2 regions of the Actinomadura sp. ATCC 39365 genome follow, and region 2 is predicted to be linked to the other one. Evidence: riboswitches for the same ligand, from Rfam matches in the RefSeq annotation. Region 2 holds a riboswitch; the other holds the start of a gene.
The links. Region 2 has a riboswitch for glycine ahead of gcvP (aminomethyl-transferring glycine dehydrogenase). Riboswitches for the same ligand answer to the same signal wherever they lie in the genome.
Positions count from the first base shown of each region.

Region 1: linked by a shared signal. The riboswitch ahead of gcvT (glycine cleavage system aminomethyltransferase GcvT) and the one ahead of gcvP (aminomethyl-transferring glycine dehydrogenase) in region 2 are both predicted to bind glycine.

Region 1 covers NZ_CP184335.1:10,274,243-10,281,315, forward strand. Annotated here, with positions in the region: gene ACNF49_RS49035 (M4 family metallopeptidase) at 106-2,400, shown strand; gene ACNF49_RS49040 (M28 family peptidase) at 2,472-3,845, shown strand; glycine riboswitch at 4,108-4,205, shown strand; glycine riboswitch at 4,226-4,324, shown strand; gene gcvT (glycine cleavage system aminomethyltransferase GcvT) at 4,359-5,444, shown strand; gene gcvH (glycine cleavage system protein GcvH) at 5,441-5,830, shown strand; gene ACNF49_RS49055 (L-serine ammonia-lyase) at 5,890-7,073, shown strand, end outside.
Region 2 covers NZ_CP184335.1:6,779,182-6,786,254, forward strand. Annotated here, with positions in the region: gene ACNF49_RS33195 (alpha/beta hydrolase family protein) at 1-444, opposite strand, end outside; gene ACNF49_RS33200 (hypothetical protein) at 527-883, shown strand; gene ACNF49_RS33205 (tetratricopeptide repeat protein) at 938-1,738, opposite strand; gene gcvP (aminomethyl-transferring glycine dehydrogenase) at 1,865-4,690, opposite strand; glycine riboswitch at 4,857-4,953, opposite strand; gene ACNF49_RS33215 (MerR family transcriptional regulator) at 5,002-5,622, opposite strand; gene ACNF49_RS33220 (bifunctional nuclease family protein) at 5,770-6,240, opposite strand; gene ftsR (transcriptional regulator FtsR) at 6,373-6,999, opposite strand; gene ACNF49_RS33230 (double zinc ribbon and FHA domain-containing protein) at 7,023-7,073, opposite strand, start outside.

The DNA.
Region 1 (7,073 bases), 3.5 Mb from region 2:
CCGGTGTCACCCTGTGTTCATCCCCAGCCGGCCGGGGCTCTTCCACTCCACACCCCCCTGAGGAGCCAGAGAGTGAACCCCAAACTCAGGTTGGGGGCTGCCGCAATGCTCGCGCTAGCCCTGACCACCAGCTCGCTGGTGGGCGCCACGAGCGCCACAGCCCAAGCGTCGCAGGTGGCCGATCCTCCCAGCCCCGACGAGCGCAGGAACGCGATCGCCACCGCACACAACGCGATCCTGGCCGACTCGGCGGCATTGCTGGCATCCGAGCAGGACACGTTCACGCTGACGTCGACTGTCGAAGGCGTCCGCGGCCTGCAGTACCTGACCTACGCCCGTAACCACGCGGGCCTGCCCGTCTACGGCGGCGACGTGGTCGTCGCCACGGACGCCTCCGGCGCGGTGGTCGACACGGTCGCCACCGGGCAGCGCACGAAGATCGGGATCGGCACGAAGGCGAAGGTGACCGCGGCCCAGGCCGCCGTGACGGCCAGGGCCAAGGTGGCCAGGGTCGAGACCGTCGCCACGCCCGTGCTGTCCGTGCACGCCGCCACGAAGACCCCGCGGCTGGCCTACGAGGTCCTGGTCACCGGCGCCAACGCCACCGGTCACGAGACCAAGCTCCACGTGTACGTGGACGCCCTCACCGGCAAGGTCATCGACGAGTGGGACGAGGTGCGCGACGGCACCGGCAACAGCTACTACGTCGGCACCGTCACCATCGACACCAGCCCCTCGTACACGATGCGCGACCCCCGCAGGAGCGGTGTCCAGTGCGGCGGCCAGAACGGCTCGCCGTACACGAAGACCACCGACACCTGGGGCAACGGCTCGGGCACGAACCTGGAGACCGCCTGCGTCGACGCGCTCTACGCCGCGCAGCGGGAATGGGACATGCTGAGCGCCTGGCTCGGACGCAGCGGCATCAACGGCCAGGGCGGCGGCTACCCGGCCCGCGTCGGCCTGGCCGACGTCAACGCCTACTGGAACGGCCAGTACGGCTCCTTCGGCCACAACTCCGCCAACTCCCAGCAGCTCACGTCGATGGACGTGGTCGGCCACGAGTTCGGCCACGGCATCTTCCAGTTCACCAGCGGCGGCTCGGGCAGCGGCAACGAGGCCGGCGGCATGAACGAGTCCACCGGCGACATCTTCGGCGCGCTCACCGAGGCGTACGCCAACAACCCGAACGACCCGCCGGACTACCTGGTCGGCGAAGAGGTCAACCTCTCCGGGTCCGGGCCGATCCGCAACATGTACAACCCGTCGGCCCTCAGCCACCCGAACTGCTACAGCGCCTCCATCCCGAACACCGAGGTGCACGCGGCGGCCGGCCCGCAGAACCACTGGTTCTACCTCGTGGCCGAGGGCACCAACCCCTCGGGCAAGCCCGCGAGCACGCGCTGCGACAACGGCGCCGCGATCACCGGCATCGGCATCCGCAAGGCCGGTGAGGTGTTCATGTCCGCGCTGAACACGAAGACCCAGCCGTGGACGCACGCCAAGGCCAGGGTCGCCACCCTCCAGGCCGCCAAGACCCTGTACCCGGGCAGCTGCACCGAGTTCAACGTGGTCAAGAACGCCTGGGACGGCGTCAGCGTACGGGCCCAGTCCGGCGAGCCGAGCTGCACCCAGGGCAGCAACGACTTCTCGGTCAACCTGAACCCCGCCTCCGGCAGCGTCACTCCGGGCCAGAGCACCACGACCACGGTCAGCACCACCGTGACCGGCGGTTCGGCGCAGTCGATCACCCTGCGGACCGGCACCCTGCCGACCGGCGTGACCGCCTCGTTCAGCCCGGCCACCATCACCGCGGGGCAGAGCTCCACGCTGACGATCACCACCTCGGCGGGCAGCCCGCAGGGCAACCACTCGATCGCGATCACGGCCGACGGCGCCGACGTCGACCGGCAGGCCACCTACAACCTGCAGATCGGGCAGAGCTCGCCGAACGACTACTCCTTCGGCGTGACCCCGTCGTCGGCCTCGGTGCAGGCCGGTCAGTCGGCCACCGCCACGGTCAGCACGCAGGTCACCGCCGGTCAGGCGCAGAGCATCGCCCTGTCGGCGAGCAACGTGCCCGCGGGCGTGACGGTCAGCTTCAGCCCGTCCACGATCACCGCCGGGCAGTCGTCCACGGTGACGTTCGCGACCACGAGCGGCGTGACGCCCAGCACGTACACGATCAGCCTGAACGCCGACGGCGCGAGCGCCGACCACTCGGCCTCCTTCAGCCTGACGGTGGGCGGCGGCCAGGGCACCACGTGGCAGACGTACACGGCCTACACAGCCGGACAGACCGTCACCTACCAGGGCACCAGCTACCGCTGCCTGCAGTCTCACACGAGCCTGCCGGGCTGGGAGCCGCCCAACACCCCTGCCCTCTGGCAGCCGGTCTAAGTCGCAACACCTGGGCGGCCACGCCGGGGTGGCCGCCCAACCCCCTTGAGGAGCCACAGATCGTGAACGCCATGCTCAGGCTGGGCGCCGCGGCCACCGCCGCGTTGGCCCTGACCCTCACCACGCCGGCCGGACCGGCCGGCGCCGCCGCCGACCCCGCGCCCGACATCCCCGTCGCGAACGTGACGGCGCATCTGAGCCAGTTGCAGTCCATCGCCACGAGCAACGGCGGCAACCGCGCCTCGGGCAGGCCGGGCTTCACCGCCTCGATGAACTACATCAAGGGCAAGCTCGACGCGGCCGGCTTCACCACCCGCGTGCAGAGCTTCAGCGGCGGCAGCAACCTGATCGCCGACTGGCCGGGCGGCCCGGCCAACCAGACCGTGATGCTCGGCGCCCACCTCGACAGCGTCGCGGCCGGCCCCGGGATCAACGACAACGGTTCCGGCTCGGCCGCGCTCCTGGAGAACGCCCTCACCCTCGCCGCCCGCAGGCCCACCCTCACCAAGCACGTGCGGTTCGGCTGGTGGGGCGCCGAAGAGGCGGGCATGGTCGGGTCCAGGTACTACGTGCAGAACGGCGGCGCGAGCGGCGTCGAGGTGTACCTGAACTTCGACATGATCGCCTCGACCAACGCCGGCTACTTCGTCTACGACGACGACGCGGCGATCCAGCGCACCTTCAACGACTACTTCGCCACCATTGGCCTGCAGACCGAGGGCGACAGGGAGGGCGACGGCCGCAGCGACCACGCCTCGTTCAAGAGCGCGGGCGTCCGGGTCGGCGGCCTGGCCACGGGGGCCGGGGCGGTCAAGAGCTCGGCCCAGGCCGCCAAGTGGGGCGGCTCGGCCGGGCAGCCGTTCGACCGCTGCTACCACAGCGCCTGCGACAGCTACCCGAGTGCCATCAACACCACGGCGCTCGACCGCAACTCCGACGCCATCGCGTACGCCATATGGAAGCTCGCCGTGGGCACCAGCACGCCCACGGAGAACGACTACTCGATCTCGGTGACCCCGTCGTCGGCATCGGTCCAGGCCGGTCAGTCGGCTACCGCGGCGGTCAGTACCCAGGTCACGTCCGGCCAGGCGCAGAGCGTCGCGCTCTCCGCCGGGAACGTGCCGAGCGGGGTCACCGTCTCCTTCAGCCCGTCCACGGTGCAGGCCGGTCAGTCGTCCACCGTCACGATCGCCACCACCAGCGGCGCCGCGGCGGGGACGTACACCATAGGGATCAACGGCGACGGGGCGACGGCGGACCACTCCGCGTCCTTCACCCTGACCGTCGGAGGGGACGGCCAGGGCACCACCTGGACGGCCTACAAGTCGTACACGGCCGGAGACGTCGTCACCTACCAGGGGGTCAGCTACCGCTGCCTCCAGGCGCACACCAGCCTGCCGGGCTGGGAGCCGCCGAACGTGCCCGCCCTCTGGGCGCGGGCCTGATCCTCGGGCCTGACCTTTAGAGCCTGATCCACAGGGCCTGATCTACGCGCGGGCCGGTCGCCACCGGCCCGCCCCGAGCTGCCGCGTGCGAGCTGACCTGCCATGACCGGCTCGCGCGCGGCCACCAACGCGGCCGCGACCCCGCCTCTCCGGGGCCGCGGCCGCTTTTCGCTGCGTGCGGGATGTCGCGGATGCTGCGGAAGGCAGGGGGCGAAGCGCGACAACACCCCCATGACGGCACTAGGCTGACGGACATCACCGGCGAAACCGTGCGGGAGAGCACCCTGACAGCCGGTCAGGGTCCCTGAAGGAGCAAGCCCTCCCCGCGAACCTCTCAAGGCAAAGGACCGCGCGGCAGCCCTGTAAGGCGTTCTTACGGGGAGGTGACCTCTGGAAAGCAGGCCCTCGGGCCTCGCCGAAGGTGAAAGTCCGGTAAAACTCGGGCGAAGCTCTCAGGCATCCATGACAGAGGGGGAGGATGCTGGCATCCAATCCTGTCCTGAGGTGCGACAAATGTCCCGACCTACGCCGCTACGAGACGTCCACGAGGCCCTAGGCGCCACGCTGACCGACTTCGCCGGATGGCTCATGCCGCTCCGGTACGGCAGCGAGTCGGCGGAGCACAAAGCCGTCCGCGAGGCGGCCGGGCTGTTCGACCTCTCGCACATGGGCGAGATCTTCCTGACCGGTCCGCAGGCCGGAGAGGCCCTCGACTACGCCCTGGTCGGCCACCTGTCGGCGCTCGCGCCCGGCCGGGCCAGGTACACGATGATCGTGGACGAGCGCGGCGGGGTGCTCGACGACCTGATCGTCTACCGGCTGGCGGACGAGGAGTTCATGGTGGTGGCCAACGCCTCGAACTCCGACAAGGTCGCTGATGAGCTGAAAAATCGTACTAAGTCGTATGACACGGCGGTCGACGACCGCTCCCAGCAGTACGCCCTCATCGCGATCCAGGGCCCGAAGGCCCAGGAGATCCTGGCCACGCTCACCGACGCCGACCTCGACGGTCTCAAGTACTACGCGGGCCTGCCCGGCGTGGTCGACGGCCGCCAGGCGCTCATCGCCCGCACCGGCTACACCGGCGAGGACGGCTTCGAGCTGTTCGTCGCCAACCAGGACGCCGTGCCGCTCTGGCGCGCCCTGGAGGCGGCGGGCGAGCCGCACGGGCTCAGGGCCGCCGGTCTGTCCAGCCGCGACACCCTCAGGCTGGAGGCCGGCATGCCGCTCTACGGCAACGAGCTGAGCTCCGACCTGACCCCGTTCGACGCGGGGCTGGGCAGAGTGGTGAAATTCGACAAGCCCGGTGACTTCGTCGGCAGGGCGGCACTGGAGGCGGTCAAGGACGACCAGCCCCGCCGCCGCCTCGTCGGCCTGGTCGCCCAGGGCCGCCGGGTGCCGCGTCACGGCTACCCGGTCACCCGCGACGGCGCCGTCGTCGGCGAGGTCACCAGCGGTGCGCCCTCCCAGACCCTGGGCAAGCCCATCGCGATGGCCTACGTGGACGCCGGGGCCGACACAGGTCTGGCCGTGGACATCCGGGGCAGCCATGAACCTATGGACCTGGTCGAGCTGCCCTTCTACAGGAGGAACAAGTGAGCAACATCCCTGACGACCTGAACTACACCAAGGAGCACGAGTGGGTGTCGGGCGTGGACGACGGCATCACCGTGACCGTCGGCATCACGGCCTTCGCCGCCGAGGCTCTTGGTGACGTCGTCTTCGTGCAGCTCCCCGAGGTCGGTTCGACCGTCGAGGCGGGTGACTCGGTCGGCGAGGTGGAGTCCACCAAGTCGGTGAGCGAGATCTACGCCCCCGTCGGCGGCGAGATCGTCGAGGTGAACGCGGCCGTGGCCGACGACCCGTCGCTGGCCAACAGCGACCCGTACGGCGACGGCTGGATGTTCCGCGTCCGCATGGAGGGCGACGCGGAGGACCTGCTGTCCGCCGAGGAGTACACGGCGCTCACCTCAGGCGAGTCCTGACACCAACGCCGGGGCCCGCGACGGGCCCCGGCACTTCCTGAACTGAAGGGCGCCCATCAATGGCGATCAGCGTCTTCGACCTCTTCAAGATCGGCATCGGACCGTCCAGCTCCCACACGGGCGGCCCGATGGCCGCCGCGCACAAGTTCGCCCGCGGGCTGCACGACGACGGCCTGCTCCCCCGCGTGGCCCGCGTCGAGGTCATCCTGTACGGCTCGCTCGGCCTGACCGGCAAGGGCCACGGCAGCGACAAGGCGGTGCTGCTCGGCCTGTCCGGTGAGAAGCCGGAGCTGGTCGACGTCGACTCCGTCGACGCCCGCCTGGCCGAGATGCGCGCCTCGGGCACGGTCAACCTCTACGGCGAGCACGAGATCCCCTTCGTCGTGGGCCAGGACCTCGTCTTCGAGCGCAAGATCTCCCTGCCCGAGCACCCCAACGGCATGCGCTTCACCGCCCGTGACGAGCAGGGCGAGACCGTGCGCGAGAAGGTCTACTTCTCCGTCGGCGGCGGCTTCGTCGTGGACGAGAAGGCCACCGGCGCCGACCGCATCAAGCCCGACGACACCGTCCTGCCCTACCCGTTCGCCTCGGGCGACGAGCTGCTCAAGCACTGCTCGAACACCGGCCTGTCGATCTCCGCCCTGATGCTGGAGAACGAGAAGGCGTTCGGGCGCACCGAGGAGGAGATCCGCGCGGGCATCCTCAACCTGTGGCGCGTGATGTCGGAGTGCGTGCGGCGCGGCATCTCCAAGGAGGGCGTGCTGCCCGGCGGGCTGAAGGTCAAGCGCCGGGCCAACCAGCTCCACCGGCGGCTGCAGGCCGAGTCGGCCGAGAAGGACCCGCTGCAGGCGATGGACTGGGTGGCGCTGTTCGCCCTGGCCGTCAACGAGGAGAACGCCGCCGGCGGCCGCATCGTCACCGCCCCCACCAACGGCGCCGCGGGCATCATCCCGGCCGTGCTGACGTACTACACCAGGTTCGTCCCGCGCGCCGACGACGACGGCGTGGTGCGCTTCCTGCTCACGGCGGCCGCGATCGGCGTGCTGTTCAAGGAGAACGCCTCGATCTCCGGCGCCGAGGTCGGCTGCCAGGGCGAGGTGGGCTCGGCCTGCTCGATGGCCTCGGCCGGGCTGACCGAGGTCATGGGCGGCACCCCCGAGCAGGTGGAGAACGCCGCCGAGATCGGCATCGAGCACAATCTGGGGCTGACCTGCGACCCGATCGGCGGCCTGGTGCAGATCCC
Region 2 (7,073 bases):
CACCAGTACGTCCACGCCGGCCCCGCGCAGCTCCTCGGCCCTGGACCGCTCCGGCTTGCCGGGCGGGTGCAGCGGGAAGGCCAGCGCCACCACCGCCGCCGCGCCCACCGCCGAGGCCGTACGGCAGGCCACCCGGGCGCCGTTGCTCCGGCCGCCCTGCACCAGCGGCAACCCCGGCCAGCCGGCGCGCAGCTCGCCCAGCACCGCTTCCCAGGCCTCGTCCTGCCTGGCGGCCGACCCCGGCGCCCGCGCCCCCGCGACCCGGAACGCCTGCGACACCCTGGCCACGGTCGCCCCCACCCCGAGTGCGGCGTCGCGGACGGCCAGCAGGTCGGGCGCGTCCACTCCCCCGGCCGAGCCATGGGTCAGCACCAGCAGCAGCCGGGGCTCGGCCGCCTCGTCGACCTGCACCAGCGCCGGCCCCCTCGGAGTCATGATCTCCATGGCAGCACCGTACCTGGGGAGGATCCGCCGTTGGCCCCCAGGTCTGATGACGGCGCGCCGGACAACCGGGATGATGACCCTTATGCCAGAGATGCGCCCCATCCGGGATGACCTGCAGGCCACCCTCGACGCCCGCCGCGACCTCGGTCCCGACTACGAGGCCGCGCTCGTCGAGTCCTTCGTCGAACGGCTCGACGCCACCATCGCCGCCCGCGTCCAGGCCGAGCTGGACGGCCACGGCCTCGCCCCGGCCAAGCCCAGGCAGCGGCAGAACAACGGCGCGGCGATGATCCCCATCGCGCTGGGCTCGATGGGCCTCGGCATCCCGCTGACCGCCATCGCGGCCGGCAACTCGGGGCTGGTCGGCCTGACGATCACGTGGCTGGCGATCGTCGCCATCAACCTGGCCGCCGCCGTGGCCATCATGCGCCGCGGCTGAGCCCTCCCCGGCCGCACTCAGGGGCCGCGCTCAGGGGCCGCGCTCAGCGGGCGGTCAGGTGTCGCGGTGGAAACGCAGCCGGACCTCGGCGGCCATGGTCAGGTCCTCGTGTTCGAGGCCGTAGGTCCACACCCGGCCGGCGTCCTCGGTGCGCCCGCGCAGCGGCAGCGTGCGCGCCAGCAGCTCGATGGCCAGCGCGCCCGTCTGGGGGTCGGCCCCGCTCTCGACGGCCTCGGCGAACTCCGCGCAGGCCAGTTCCAGGTGCGCGATGCCGAGCAGCACCCGCAGCCCAGGCAGTTCCCGCGCCGGGGCGAACTCCAGCGCGTCCAGCAGCAGCCCGGCCGCCTCCCCCGGGTCGCCGTACTCCAGCAGCGTCTCGGCGAGCTGGCGGGCCGCGTGCGCGGCGGCCTCGGCGTCGCCGGCGTCGAGACTCGCGTCGAGGGCGGAGCGCAGCTCCTTGCCGGCCTCCTGCGGGCTGCCGGCCAGCCGGGCCAGCGCGAGGTGCGCCAGCGGGACGTAGGCCGGCGTGCCGACGCCGAGCACGGCCTGCCAGGCGGCCCTGGCCTGGTCGTCGCGGCCCTCGCGTTCGAAGCCCTGGGCCAGGTGGCAGGCGGCCTGGGCGGCGTACTCGGGATGGCCGGTGGCCAGCGCGGTGCGGGCCGCGGCTCGGGCGGCCTCGGTGTCGCCGCGCTCGTCGAGCACCACGGCCAGCCCCACGGCCGCCTGGGCCCGGTCGGGGCTGTCGTGGTCGGCGACCAGCTCGGTCAGTATCGCCGCCGCACCCTCGAGGTCGCCGCCCTCGGCCAGGCGGCGGGCGGTGTCGAGAGGCGGGGTCTCCAGCTCTGAGAACGTCAAGAGAGCTCCTTCCGGCGACGGATCGCACCGAGCCTAACGGCTCGTCGCGATCATGTCTGCTCACTTGACGGTGTGGGACTGGCCGGGTCCGGCGCGGGCCCCCGGACGGGGACCCGCGGCGGCGGATCAGTCCTCGTACGCCTCCAGCGGCGGGCAGGAGCACACCAGGTTGCGGTCGCCGTACGCCTGGTCGATGCGGCGCACCGGCACCCAGTACTTGCCCTCGCGCAGCGAGGCCACCGGGTAGGCCGCCTCGGTCCGCGAGTACGGGTGGGCCCACTCGTCGGCGGTGACCGACTCGGCCGTGTGCGGCGCGTTGCGCAGCGGGTTGTCGGTCTTGTCGTAGTCGCCCGAGGCCACCTTGGCGATCTCGCCGCGGATGGCGATCATGGCGTCCACGAACCGGTCGAGCTCGTCCAGGTCCTCGCTCTCGGTCGGCTCGATCATCAGCGTCCCGGCCACCGGGAACGACATGGTCGGCGCGTGGAAGCCGTAGTCGATCAGGCGCTTGGCCACGTCGTCGACGGTGACGCCGGTCTCCTTGGTGATCTGGCGCAGGTCCACGATGCACTCGTGGGCCACCAGGCCGCCGCGGCCGGTGTAGAGCACCGGGTAGTGCGGGGCCAGCCGCCGGGCCAGGTAGTTGGCCGACAGGATGGCCTGCTCGGTGGCCGCCGTGAGGCCCTCGGAGCCCATCATCCGCACGTACGCCCACGAGATCGGCAGGATGCCCGCCGAGCCGTACGGGGCGGCCGAGACCGGGCCGACCGGGCCGCCGTCGCGCAGCGGGTGGCCGGGCAGGTAGGCCGCCAGGTGGCCGCGGACCGCGACCGGGCCGACGCCGGGGCCGCCGCCGCCGTGCGGGATGCAGAACGTCTTGTGCAGGTTGAGGTGGGACACGTCGGCGCCGAACTCGCCCGGCTTGGCCAGGCCCACCAGGGCGTTGAGGTTGGCGCCGTCGACGTAGACCTGGCCGCCGGCCTCGTGCACCTTGGCGCAGACCTCGGTGATCGACTCCTCGTACACGCCGTGCGTGGACGGGTACGTCACCATGATCGCGGCGAGCTTCTCGCGGTGCTTGGCGATCTTGGCGTCGAGGTCGGCCAGGTCGATGTTCCCGTCGCTGTCGCAGGCCACGACCACGACCCGCATGCCCGCCATGACGGCGCTGGCCGCGTTCGTGCCGTGGGCCGAGGACGGGATCAGGCACACGTCGCGCCCGGTGTCGCCGTTGGCCTGGTGGTAGGCCCGGATGGCCAGCAGACCGGCGAACTCGCCCTGGGAGCCGGCGTTCGGCTGGATGGAGACCGCGTCGTAGCCGGTCACCTCGGCCAGCCAGCCCTCCAGGGTGCCGATGAGCTCCCGGTAGCCCTCGGTCTGGGCCTCCGGCGCGTACGGGTGCACGCCGGCGAACTCCGGCCAGGTGATCGGCTCCATCTCGGTGGTCGCGTTCAGCTTCATCGTGCACGAGCCGAGCGGGATCATCGAACGGTCGAGCGCGATGTCCTTGTCCTGGAGCCTGCGCAGGTAGCGCAGCATCGCGGTCTCGGAGCGGTGGCTGTGGAAGACCGGGTGGGTCAGGTAGTCCGACTCGCGCAGCAGCTCGGCCGGCAGCGCGTCGGCCTCCAGCGCCACCTCCTCGCGTTCGACGCCGAAGGCGGCCCACACCTTGACCAGCTCGGCCGCGCCGGTCTTCTCGTCGCAGGCGATCGAGACGTGGTCGTCGTCGGCCTGCCACAGGTTGACGCCCCGCTCGGCGGCGGCGGCCACCACCTCGGCGGCCCTGCCGGGCACGCGGACGAGCACGGTGTCGAAGAACTCGCCGTGCACGACCTCCAGGCCGGCCTCGCGCAGCCCGCCGGCCAGCGCGACGGCGTGCCGGTGCACGCGGTGCGCGATCCGGCGCAGGCCCTCGGGGCCGTGGTAGACGGCGTACATGCCGGCGATCACGGCCAGCAGGACCTGGGCGGTGCAGATGTTGCTGGTGGCCTTCTCGCGGCGGATGTGCTGCTCGCGGGTCTGCAGGGCCAGCCGGTAGGCGGGGTCGCCGTCGACGTCGACCGACACGCCGACCAGGCGGCCGGGCATCTGCCGCTGCAGGCCCTCGCGTACGGACATGTAGGCCGCGTGCGGCCCGCCGAACCCGAAGGAGACGCCGAAGCGCTGGGAGGAGCCGATGGCGATGTCGGCGCCCAGCTCGCCGGGAGCGGCCACGAGCGTGAGGGCCAGCAGGTCGGCGGCGGCCACGACGATCGCGCCCGCCTCGTGCGCCCTGGCGGCCACGTCGCGGAAGTCGCGCAGACGGCCCGAGGCGCCCGGGTACTGGACGAGCACGCCGAAGCACTCGGGCAGCTCGCCGTCGAGGTCGTGCTCGACCAGCGTGATGCCGAGCGGCTCGGCGCGGGTGGCCAGCACGGCCTTGGTCTGGGGCAGCGTGTCGGCGTCGACCACGAACACGTCGCTCTTGGACTTGCCGGCCCGGCGGGCCAGCGTCATGGCCTCGGCCGCGGCGGTGGCCTCGTCCAGCAGGGAGGCGCCGGCGACGTCGAGGCCGGTCAGGTCGGAGACGACCGTCTGGAAGTTCAGCAGCGCCTCCAGGCGGCCCTGCGAGATCTCCGGCTGGTACGGCGTGTACGCGGTGTACCAGCCCGGGTTCTCCAGCAGGTTGCGCCGGATGACGGCGGGCGTGACGGTGTCGTGGTAGCCCAGGCCGATCATGGAGGTCAGCACCCGGTTGCGGGAGGCCAGTTCGCGCAGCTCGGCGATGGCCTCGGTCTCGCTCGCGGCGGCCGGCAGCTTGAGCCGGTCCTTGACCCTGATGGCCTCGGGCACGGCCACGGCCACCAGATCGCCGACGGACTCGAAGCCCACCGCCTCGAGCATGCGCTGCTGCTCGGACTCGGATGGGCCGATGTGCCTGGACGAGAACGGCGGAGCGGACAGGTCGGTCATGGAGGTTGCCTCCCGAGGCTTGGAGACCGGCGCCAGGGCGCGGGCGAGTGCCGGATCTCCCCCTCTGTCATCGCGACGTCATCGCGACCTGAGAGCTTCACCCCACCGTGGGGCTTGCACCGTCGGTGAGGTGCGCCTGGCGGGCGCACCTGCTTTCCAGAGTTGCCTCACCCGAGCGGTACGGGATGCCTGAGAGATTCCGGGGAGGGTTGCTCCTTCGGCGCCCCAGGACCGAAGCCCAGGGACTCTCCCGCACGGGGTCATCAGCCTTACTCTGTCCTAGATTACTACGGTGTGTTCAGCGGTTCAGCTCACCCCGTGCGGCGTGCGCGGCGCCGCTTGGCGAGCTCGTCAGTGGGATGGTCGGCCGGGACGGTGTCCTCGACCGCCGCCCGTTCCCCCGGCAGCTCCGCGAGGGAGCCCTCGACCTCTCGCCAGACCCGGCCGAGCGCGATGCCGAACACGCCCTGGCCGCCCTGGAGGAGATCGATCACCTCGTCGGCCGAGGTGCACTCGTAGACGCTGACTCCGTCGCTCATGAGCGTGATCTGCGCGAGGTCGGCGACCCCGCGGTCACGCAGGTGCTGCACCGCGGTGCGGATCTGCTGCAACGACACTCCGGTGTCGAGCAGCCGCTTGACGACCTTGAGCACCAGGATGTCGCGGAAGCTGTAGAGCCGCTGCGAGCCCGAGCCGTGCGCGGCTCTTATCGTGGGCTCGACCAGGCCCGTGCGCGCCCAGTAGTCGAGCTGCCTGTAGGTGATGCCGGCCGCCGAGCAGGCTGTGGGCCCGCGGTATCCGATGTCGTCGGGCAGCGTCGCGGGCTGCTCGTCGAAGAGCAGGCCCTGCTCTCCGGCACGCTGCCGCGCGCTCTCGCGCCGCACCGGATCTTCCTGGCCGGCCGTCTTTCCCTCGCCGCTGCTGACCGCCACGCGGACCTCCGGCTTTCTCTCATCCCATGGCCTGATCTGGGGGTTCGTAAAGGGCGACCACGGGTTTCACTTGCACCGTAGGACCGTGACCATGCTCAGTCAACGATCCGGCTCGGCGCGTCGTGAAGCGTAAATGCACTGAAATACCTACCCCGCCCTGCCGAAGTCCTCGGGAGTGATCGTGTCAAGGAACTCCCTGAACTTCTCCACCTCGTCCTCCTGGTCGTCAGGGATGATCACGCCGGCCTCCTGGACCACCTCTTCGCTGGCGAAGATGCGCGCGCCGGTGCGCAGCGCCAGGGCGATCGAGTCGGAGGGCCGGGCGCTGACCTCCACGCCGTTGGAGAACACCAGGTCGGCGAAGAAGATGCCGTCACGCAGGGCCACGATGTTGACCGCGCGCAGCCCGACGCCGAGCGCGCTCAGCACGTCCCTGAACAAGTCGTGGGTGAGCGGCCGGGGCGGCGGCTCCTCGGCCTGCGCCAGGGCGATCGCGGTCGCCTCGGTCATGCCGATCCAGATCGGAAGGAACCGTTCCCCGTGTGCCTCCTTGAGCAAGACGATCGGCTGATTTGTGGGCATCTCAACTCGAACGCCCACGACCTCCATCTGCAACACGGGCTGCTCCGTATTCGACCGGCCGGTCGCCCGGCACAGCTGTTGACTGGGTCGTTTCTGCTACACGCTTGTGCATTTCAACGTAACACCCGGCAGGCCTGGAATGTGCCCCGGCCTTCCAGCTCTGTGCCCTCAGCGGCCCAGGACAGACCTGACGCCGACGCGGACCAGGGAGGCGTGCAGGTCGAGCAGGAGCGTGGACAACTCCCTGGCAGCCTCGTCGGCCTCGCCGATGGCGCCGGGCGCGCGGCGCTTGAGTATGGGCGCGACGGTCTGCTCGACCAGCCCGCACTCCCGCTCGGCGGCGACCTTGACCGCGCGCAGGTGGCGGGCGTGCAGGCCGAAACGGGCCAGGGCGCCGACGCTGCGCGCGATCTTCAGCGCCTCCTCGTCGTAGCGCCTGGCCACGGGGGTGAGCAGGCCGTAGTCCTCCAGCTCGGCGAGGGTCTCCTCGTCGATGCCGGCCGCCTCCAGCAACTGGGCCCGGTCGTACCGGATCTCCTGGGTCTGCTGCACCGCGCGCGGACGGCCGAAGCTCTCGGCCATCTTGTCCTTGATCACCCGCAGCGGCAGGTAGTGGTCGCGCTGCTCGGTCAGGATGAAGCGCAACTGCTCGACGTGGAGATGGGTGAACTTGCGGTAGCCCGAGGGGCTGCGCTCGGGCTCGATCAGCCCCTCGCCCTCCAAGAAGCGGATCTTGGACACGGTGACGTCGGGGAACTCGCCCTGCAGCAGGGCGAGCACCTCCCCGATGCTCATGTGCGAGCGTGCCGCCTGTGAGCTCATGCGCCGGCGTTGACCCTCATCAGGAAGACGAGGCGGAACTTGCCGAT